Regions from separate parts of the Kineococcus rugosus genome, predicted to be linked through region 2. Evidence: riboswitches for the same ligand, from Rfam matches in the RefSeq annotation. Region 2 holds a riboswitch; each other region holds the start of a gene.
What was found. Region 2 has a riboswitch for S-adenosylmethionine ahead of ACRYM6_RS06215 (ABC transporter ATP-binding protein). Riboswitches for the same ligand answer to the same signal wherever they lie in the genome.
Positions count from the first base shown of each region.

Region 1: it holds a riboswitch for S-adenosylmethionine, as region 2 does, so the genes downstream of both, ACRYM6_RS04090 (O-acetylhomoserine aminocarboxypropyltransferase/cysteine synthase family protein) here and ACRYM6_RS06215 (ABC transporter ATP-binding protein) in region 2, are expected to answer to the same signal.
Region 3: it holds a riboswitch for S-adenosylmethionine, as region 2 does, so the genes downstream of both, ACRYM6_RS16820 (ABC transporter substrate-binding protein) here and ACRYM6_RS06215 (ABC transporter ATP-binding protein) in region 2, are expected to answer to the same signal.
Region 4: it holds a riboswitch for S-adenosylmethionine, as region 2 does, so the genes downstream of both, ACRYM6_RS02740 (rhodanese-like domain-containing protein) here and ACRYM6_RS06215 (ABC transporter ATP-binding protein) in region 2, are expected to answer to the same signal.

Region 1 is NZ_JBJLSJ010000005.1:95,404-97,589, reverse strand. Features, by position in the region: gene ACRYM6_RS04100 (flavodoxin family protein) at 1-409, opposite strand, end outside; gene ACRYM6_RS04095 (DUF3253 domain-containing protein) at 517-918, shown strand; SAM riboswitch class I at 1,077-1,182, shown strand; gene ACRYM6_RS04090 (O-acetylhomoserine aminocarboxypropyltransferase/cysteine synthase family protein) at 1,292-2,186, shown strand, end outside.
Region 2 is NZ_JBJLSJ010000008.1:72,199-74,384, reverse strand. Features, by position in the region: gene ACRYM6_RS06220 (aliphatic sulfonate ABC transporter substrate-binding protein) at 1-421, opposite strand, end outside; gene ACRYM6_RS06215 (ABC transporter ATP-binding protein) at 466-1,215, opposite strand; SAM riboswitch class I at 1,292-1,384, opposite strand; gene ACRYM6_RS06210 (YqjF family protein) at 1,459-2,186, shown strand, end outside.
Region 3 is NZ_JBJLSJ010000030.1:32,610-34,795, reverse strand. Features, by position in the region: gene metE (5-methyltetrahydropteroyltriglutamate--homocysteine S-methyltransferase) at 1-367, shown strand, start outside; SAM riboswitch class I at 516-608, shown strand; gene ACRYM6_RS16820 (ABC transporter substrate-binding protein) at 803-2,186, shown strand, end outside.
Region 4 is NZ_JBJLSJ010000003.1:148,049-150,234, reverse strand. Features, by position in the region: gene sufU (Fe-S cluster assembly sulfur transfer protein SufU) at 1-197, shown strand, start outside; gene ACRYM6_RS02745 (GNAT family N-acetyltransferase) at 194-691, shown strand; SAM riboswitch class I at 766-851, shown strand; gene ACRYM6_RS02740 (rhodanese-like domain-containing protein) at 857-1,255, shown strand; gene ACRYM6_RS02735 (O-succinylhomoserine sulfhydrylase) at 1,252-2,186, shown strand, end outside.

The sequences.
Region 1 (2,186 bases), on a different contig from region 2:
TGTACAGCGCGATGAGGGTGGTCTCCTGGCCGCCGTGGGCGGTCTGGGAGGCGGTGAAGCCGGCGTAGACCTTGTCGGCCAGCTGGCCCTGGGCCCACTGCGGGCCGAGGGAGTCGATGAAGGTCTTCAGCTGCCCGGCGATGTTGCCGTAGCGGGTGGGGGAGCCGAACAGCACCGCGTCGGCCCACACGACGTCCTCGGCGGTGACGCCCGGAGCGCCCCTGCCCGCTTCGGCCTCGGCGGCCTGCTCGTCGGTGGCGGCCTTCTCCCCGCCGGTGGGCTGGCGCTGGACCTGGCGCAGCCGGACCTCCGCGCCGGCCTGCTCGCCGGTGGCGGCGAGCCTCTCGGCCATCGTCCGGACCGTGCCGGTGGCGGAGTAGTAGACGATCGCGAGCTTCACGTCGCTCACTGGGGCCTCCCGAGTCGTTGAACGTGCAAGTGTCAGGGGCCAACCTAGCCCGCTCCCGTCGCGGACGCACCCGAGGTGTGTCACGTTGGGCGCCGGAGGAGGTGGCCGTGCCCACACGCAGGACGACCCGGGCGGCGACCCCGGCCGCCAAGGACTGCGCCGTCTGCGGCCGGACCATCACCTGGCGCAAGAAGTGGGAGCGCGACTGGGACGCGGTGAAGTACTGCTCCGACGCCTGCCGCCGCCGGGCCCGGTCGTCGAAGGACCTCGACGCCGACCTCGAGGCGACGCTGCGCCGGCTGCTCGACGAGCGGGGTCCCTCCAAGACCGTCTGCCCCAGCGAGGTGGCCCGCGCCGTCGGCGGTGACGACGACTGGCGCGGGCTGGTGGAACCGGCGCGGTCCGCCGCGCGCCGGCTCGTGGCCGCCGGCGAGGCCGAGATCACCCAGGGCGGTCGCGTCGTCGACCCCTCGACCGCGAAGGGCCCGATCCGGGTGCGACGGCGCTGAGGGGCGGGCGCGGCTCGTCGCCGTGCTCGACGTCCTCTCCGGCGGGCGAGCCCGGTGAGGGGTGACGACGCCGGCGGGTTCGTCGAGGGCACCGGGTTCCGCCGCCCCCGATCGTGTGAAGCGCTTGACAGGTCGGCGTCGCGTGCCCTCCACTGGGGGAGCCATCCAGAGCGGCCGAGAGACCTGGCTCGTCGACGCCGCAGCAACCGCCCTCCCGGGTAGGTGCTCCCGCCAGGACCGATGGGAGAGGAACCCCGATGGAGCACGCACCGCTGACGCGACGTCTCGTGATCGACCTGCTGCGCGGTGCCGGGACGACCTGTCGGGCCTGACCGCCCCGACGTCCTCGAAACCGCTCCCGGAAGGTCCCGCGATGCCGCACGTCCCGCACACCCCCCTGTCCTTCGCCACCCAGCAGGTCCACGCCGGGGCTGAACCCGACCCCGTGACCGGCGCCCGCGTCACCCCCGTCCACCTCACCGCGGGGTTCGTCTTCGACGACTTCGAGCAGGCCCGGGCCCGCTTCGCCGGGGAGGACGACGGGTACGTCTACACGCGGATGGCGAACCCGACGACGGCCGCGGTGGAACGCCGGCTCGCCGTCCTGGAGGGCGGCACCGACGCCGTCCTGCTCGGCACCGGGCAGGCCGCCCTCACCGTCGCGCTCCTGGGGATCCTCGGTGCCGGGGACCACCTCGTGGCCGCCGCCGACCTGTACGAGGGGTCCCGCGGGTTGTTCCTGGAGAACTTCGCCCGGCTGGGCATCGCGGTCGACTTCGCCGCCGGGCCGCAGGACTGGGAGCGGCTCGTGCGCCCCACCACCCGCGCCTTCTTCGCCGAGTCGGTCGCCAACCCCAAGAACACCGTCCTGGACCTGCCCGCCGTCGCCGCCGTCGCGCACCGGCACGGCGTCCCCCTCGTCGTCGACAACACCTTCGCCACGCCCTACCTCCTGCGCCCCCTGGAGCACGGGGCCGACGTCGTCGTGCACTCGGCCAGCAAGTTCCTCGCCGGGCACGGCGCCGCCCTCGGCGGGGCCGTGGTGACGGGGGAGGGTTTCGACTGGAGCGGGTTCGGCCACCTGACCGCACCGGCCGGCGTCCTCGGCGGCGTGAGCTGGGTGGACCGCCACGGCCCGCACCGCGCCTACGTCGAGCACACCCGCGGTGTCGTGGCCTCCCGGATGGGACCGGCGATCTCCCCGTTCAACGCGTTCCTCGTGCAGCAGGGCCTGGAGACGCTGTCGCTGCGGGTGGCCCGGCAGAGCA
Region 2 (2,186 bases):
CGGTGGAGTCCTTCCCGACGACGAGCGCGGTCCACTCCGGCTGGGAGTACACCTCGACGGTCTGCACGGGCGAGCCGTTGGTCCGGGCCTGCAGGACGGCCGACCCGGCGGTGGAGGCCAGGTCGAGGTTGCCGTTGCGGAGGAACTCGTTGGCCTTGTTGCTGCCCTGCGACTGCTCCCACTGCACGGTCAGGCCGGCGTCCTCGAGGATCTTCTGCTCGCGCACGACGAGGCTGAGGGGGTTGTAGAGGGCGTAGTCGAGGCGGACCCGGTCGCCGCCGCCGGACCCGCTGCTCGCGGTGGGGGCGGCGCTGCCGGAGGAGGACTCGCCCTGCACGCAGCCGGCCGCGGTGAGGGCGAGGGAACCCAGGCCGAGGCCGAGCAGGGCGCGACGGGTGGTGGTGCGGGGCAGCGTGGACACAGTTCTCCCGGGGGTGCGGTGGTGGGGGGTGCGCGGGGGGTCGTTCAGGCGGTGCGGGGGACGCCGAGCAGGTCGAGCAGCTCGACGCGCAGCCGGGCGGTGGCGGCGTCGGCGCGGTCGCGGGGGCGGGGCGCGTCGACGACGAGGTCGCGCACGACGCGGGCACCCGCCTCGTCGTCGTTCCCGTCCTTGCCGAGCACCAGGACGCGGTCGGCCAGGTGCAGCGCCTCGTCGACGTCGTGGGTGACGAACACGACCGTGGCCCCGGTGCCGCGCTGGACCTCGTCGAGCAGGTCCTGCATGCGCAGCCGGGTGAGGGCGTCGAGGGCGGCGAACGGCTCGTCGAGCAGCAGGACGCCGGGGCGGCGGACCAGCGCCCGGGCCAGCGCGGTCCGCTGGGCCATGCCGCCGGAGACCCGCCGCGGCCGGTGCCCGGCGAAGTCCTCCAGGCCGACGACCTCCAGCCAGCGCAGCACCTCCTCGCGCCCGGCGGCGCGGGCGGTGCCGCGGGGCAGGCCGAAGGCGACGTTCCCGGCGAGGTCGCGCCAGGGCAGCAGGCGCGGTTCCTGGAACACGACGGCGGTGCGGGGGTGGACCCCGCGGACGGGCTGCCCGGCGACCTCGACGGTGCCGGCCGACGGGGTGTCCAGGCCGGCGACGAGCCGCAGCAGCGTCGACTTCCCGCAGCCGGAGGCGCCCACGAGCGCCACGGTGCTGCCTGCCCGCAGGTCCAGGTCCAGCGGCGCGAGCACGCGGTGCCCGCCGAAGGAGCGGCTCACGCCGCGCAGCCGCACGCCGGCGGCGTCGACGCGGGTGGCGCCCGGGGCGGACGCGGACGCGGTGGCGGTGGGTGTGGTCGTCACGCGATCTCCTCCATCGGTCCCGGCATGAGCACCACACCTCACGGGGAGGCGGTTGCTGCGGCGTCGACGAGCCAGGTCTCTCGGCCGCTCTGGATGGTGGGCACACTGTAGGCCAGCCACGGGGGTGGTGCCGAACGGGTCGCCGGACCGGGGCGCCTCCGGCACCCTGTCGGGGTGGTCGACCGCCTGCCCTCGCCCGAGGCCGTGGCCCTGCACGGGCCCGTGATGATGCACCAGCACTGGGACGACCTCGCGTTCCTGCACTGGGCCGTGGACCCCGCCCGGGTCGCGCCGCTCATGCCGCCGGGGGTCCGCCCCGACGTCCTCGACGGCGCCACCTACGTGGGCCTCATCCCCTTCACCCTGCGCGGGGCCGGGCCGGGACGGCGGGGCAGCGTCCCGTACGCGGGAACGTTCCTGGAGACGAACGTGCGGTTCTACTCCGTGGACGACGAGGGCCGCCGGGGGGTGGTGTTCGCGAGCCTGGACGCGAGCCGGCTCGCCGTCGTCGTCGGCGCGCAGCTGGCGTTCGGCCTGCCCTACCGCTGGTCGTCGATGCGCCACGCGGTGCGCGTGCGGGACGGGGCGCGGGAGCTGCTGTGGACGTGCCGGACCCGCGCGGGGGTGCGCAGCCGCGTCGCCGTCCGCGAGGGCGCACCGGCCGTCGACGACCTCGGGGTGTTCCTCACGTCGCGGTTCGGGCTGCACGCGCAGCACCTGGGCCGCACCTGGTGGATCGCCAACGAGCACGAGCGGTGGCCGCTGCGCTCGGCCGAGGTCCTGGAGCTGGACGACGGGCTGGTCGCGGCGGCGGGGTTCGAGGTGGCCGGCCCGCCGGACCACGTCGCGTTCGCGCGGCGGGTCACGACCCGCTTCGCGCTGCCCCGGGAACTGGGGCGTGA
Region 3 (2,186 bases), on a different contig from region 2:
CTACTCGGAGTTCGGGGAGGTCATCGAGGCGATCGACGGCCTCGACGCCGACGTCACCAGCATCGAGGCCGCGCGCTCGCGCATGGAGGTCCTCACCGACATCGCCGCCGCCGGGTTCGCCCGCGGCATCGGGCCGGGCGTGTACGACATCCACTCCCCGCGCGTGCCGTCCGCGGAGGAGGTCGTCGGCCTGCTGCGCGCCGCCGTCGCGTCCGTCCCGGCGCGGCAGGTGTGGGTCAACCCCGACTGCGGGCTGAAGACCCGCGGGTACGCCGAGACCACGGAGTCGCTGCGGCACCTGGTGGAGGCGGCCCGCACGGTGCGCGCCGAGCTCCCGTCGGCGGCCGAACCCGTCGCCGCCGGCTGACCCACCGGACCCGGGGCCGACGACCCCGGCCGGCCGAGTCCACCGAGAACCCCTCCGCGGCCACGCGCGGAGGGGTTCTCGTCGTCCCCGGAACCGTTGGGGGGGCAGGGGTTGAGGATCGGCACCCCGACCCCTATGGTGGAACGGCACACCATCCAGAGCGGCTGAGAGACCTGGCTCGACGACGCCGCAGCAACCCCCCGGAAACGGGCGCGGGTGCTTCCGCCAGGAACGATGGAGGAGTTCCCGTGGACCGCACGTCCCACGTCGCCGTGCTGCGTCGCATCGTCGACTTCTGCCTGACGGGTTCCACCGGCTGTCGCTGAACCGCCTCCACCGGCGCACCGGGGACGTTCCCGGCGCCGCCGCGCACCCACCCCGCCGGTGGCTGCGTCCCCCCCCCCGTCGTCCCCCCGTCGTTCCCCTGGAGCCCCCTTGCGCACCCGCACGCCCCTGCTCGCCGTCCCCCTGACCGCCGCCCTCCTCCTCACCGCGTGCAGCGGGGGACGGAGCAGCGCGGAGGACCCGGCCGCCACCACACCCGTCAGCGGCGGGAACCTGACCTTCGCCATCTCCGTGGACTCCGGGTGCATCGACCCGCAGCAGGTCGGCAACAACGACGCCCTGAACATCGGCCGCCAGCTCGTCGACTCCCTCACCGTCCAGGACCTCGACGGGAACATCGCGCCCTGGCTCGCGGAGTCCTGGGAGGTCAGCCCCGACGCCACGACGTTCACGTTCCACCTGCGCGAGGGAGCGACGTTCTCCGACGGGACCCCCGTCGACGCCGCGGCCGTCAAGGCCAACCTCGACGGCATCGTCGCGCTGGGAGCCAAGGCGTCGCTGGGGTCGACGTACCTGCAGGGGTACACCGGGACGCAGACGCCCGACGCGCGGACGGCGGTGGTCACGTTCTCCCAGCCGAGCGCCCAGTTCCTGCAGGCCACCTCCACGATGTCCCTGGGCCTGCTGTCCGTCGCCACGACCACCGCCGACCCGGCGACCCGCTGCGACGGGACCACCCTCGTCGGGTCCGGCCCGTTCGTGGTGGGCAGCTACGCCAGGGACTCCGAGACGGTCCTGGACAAGCGCACCGGGTACGACTGGGCCCCGTCCGGGGCGAAGCACCCCGGGGAGGCGTACCTGGACTCCATCACCTACCGGGTGGTCCCCGAGGCCGGCGTCCGCACCGGGTCGCTGCAGTCCGGGCAGATCGACGCGACCACCGGCATCGCCTCCCAGGACCTGCCGCAGTTCGACGGCGGCGGGTTCTGGACGCAGCGGCGCGCGAACCCCGGCATCCCGTACAACTTCTTCCCCAACGAGTCGCGGCCGCTGTTCGCCGACGAGCGGGTGCGCCGGGCGCTGTCGAAGGCGATCGACCGCGCCCAGCTCGCCACCCTCCTCAACCCCGGCGACGAGGCCGTCAGCGCCGCCGTCTCGGCCTCCACCCCGTCCGCCCCCGACGACTCCGGCGTCCTGGCCCGCGACGTCGACGGCGCGGAGGCGCTGCTCGAGGAGGCCGGCTGGGTGGAGGGCCCGGACGGCGTCCGCACCAGGGACGGGCAGGAACTCACCTTCACGGTCACGTTCTGGCAGCCCACCTCCGCGGTCCTGGAACTCGTGCAGCAGCAGGTGCGCGAGGTCGGCATCGACCTGCAGCTGGAGCAGGGCACGACGGCCGACACCAACGCCCTGCAGGAATCCGGCGACTACGACGTCCTGTTCTACAACCTCACCCGCTCCGACCCGGACGTGCTGCGCACGATCTTCTCCACCGGGTCGCGCAACGTGAACCAGCGCGCGCACAGCGGGGTCG
Region 4 (2,186 bases), on a different contig from region 2:
CCGTCGAGGAGGTCGGCCCGCTGCGCGAGGCCGTGCAGCAGATGCTCACCAGCCGCGGCGCCGACCCCGGCGACGAGGACGTCCTCGGCGACGCCGTCGCCCTCGCCGGGGTCGCGAAGTACCCGGCGCGGGTCAAGTGCGCGCTGCTGTCCTGGTCGGCGCTGGCCGACGCGCTGCTGCGGACCCCCGCCGCGTGAGCGGCGCCGTGCGGATCCGCGAGCACGCCGACGACGACTGGGCGCAGATCTGGCCGTTCTTCGACGAGATCGTCGCCGACGGCGAGACGTACGCCTACCCCGCGGGCCTGACCGGCGAGCGGGCCCGGCGGCTGTGGGTGACGCCGCCGCCGGACGCGACGTTCGTCGCGGTCGACGGCGACGTGGTCCTGGGCACCGCGCGGTCGGGCCCGAACCGCCCGGGCCGCGGCGCCCACGTCGCGACCGCGAGCTTCATGGTCGCCCCCGCCGCGCGGGGCCGGGGCGTGGGCCGCGCGCTGGGGGAGCACGTGCTGGGCTGGGCGCGGGACCAGGGGTTCCTGGCCATGCAGTTCAACGCGGTCGTCGAGACGAACACCGCCGCCGTCGCGCTGTGGCAGTCGCTGGGGATGCGCGTCGTCGGCACCGTGCCGCAGGCCTTCGACCACCCCGAGCACGGGTACGTGGGCCTGCACGTCATGCACCGCTTCCTCTGACCCCCGACCCCGCTTCCCCGGACCGGCCGTGGTCGTCCGGTCACGGCCGCCGCCGTCGATGCCCTACGCTGACCGGACCATCCAGAGCGGCCGAGAGACCTGGCTCGTCGACGCCGCAGCAACCCCCGCACGGGGGTGCTCATGCCAGGACCGATGGGAGGAACAGTGGGTTACGCCGGCGACCTCACCCCGCGTGAGGCCTTCGAACTCGTCCGGGACGACCCGGCCGCCGTCCTGGTGGACGTCCGCACCGAGGCCGAGTGGCGGTTCGTGGGGGTCCCGGCCGGCCCGGGCGCCGAACCCGTCCTCGTCTCGTGGCTGCCCGTCGACCCCGGGCGGTTCCTCACCGAGCTGTCCGCGGCGGGCATCACCCCGCAGGCCGGCCGCACGGCCGTCTTCCTGTGCCGCTCGGGGCAGCGGTCGGTCGCCGCGGCGGAGACGGCCACCGCCGCGGGCATCACCAGCTTCAACGTCCTGGAGGGTTTCGAGGGACCGCTGGACGCCGACGGCCACCGCGGCGGCTCGGGGTGGCGGGCGGCCGGGCTGCCCTGGAAGCAGTCGTGAGCCGGGACTGGCGGCCGGACACCACCGCCGTCCGCGGCGGTCTGGCCCGGTCGCCGTTCGAGGAGACCGCCGAGGCGATGTACCTGACCTCCGGCTACGTCTACGAGACCGCCGCCGACGCCGAGGCCGCGTTCACCGGCGACGTCGACCGGTTCGTCTACTCCCGCTACGGGAACCCCACGGTGTCGGTCTTCACCGAGCGCCTGCGGCAGCTGGAGGGGGCCGAGGCCTGCTACGGCCTGGCCAGCGGGATGTCCGCGGTGTTCTACGCCCTCGCCGCGCTGCTCGGCGCCGGGGACCGCGTCGTCGCCGCCCGCAGCCTGTTCGGTTCCTGCTTCGTGGTCCTCGACGAGATCCTGCCGCGCTGGGGCGTGGAGACGGTGTTCGTCGACGGCGAGGACCTCACCCAGTGGGAGGCCGCGCTCGCGCAGCCGACGCAGGCCGTGTTCTTCGAGACGCCCGCCAACCCCATGCAGACGCTGGTGGACATCGCCGCGGTCACCGAGCTCGCGCACGCGGCGGGCGCGACCGTCGTCGTGGACAACGCCTTCGCCTCGCCCGTGGGGCAGCACCCGTTGCAGTTCGGGGCCGACGTCGTCGTCTACTCGGCGACCAAGCACATCGACGGGCAGGGCCGGGTCATGGGCGGCGCCGTCCTGGGGACCGCGGAGTTCATCGACGGCCGGTTCCGGGAACTCACCCGGCACACCGGCCCGACGCTCAGCCCGTTCAACGCCTGGACCCTCGCCAAGGGCCTGGAGACCCTCAGCCTGCGGGTGCGGCACTCGGCGGCCACCGCGCTGCGGCTGGCCGAGCACCTCGAGCAGCACCCGGGGATCCGCTGGGTCCGCTACCCGCTGCTGCCCAGCCACCCGCAGTTCGACCTGGCGAAGCGGCAGATGGACCTCGGCGGGACGATCCTCACGTTCGA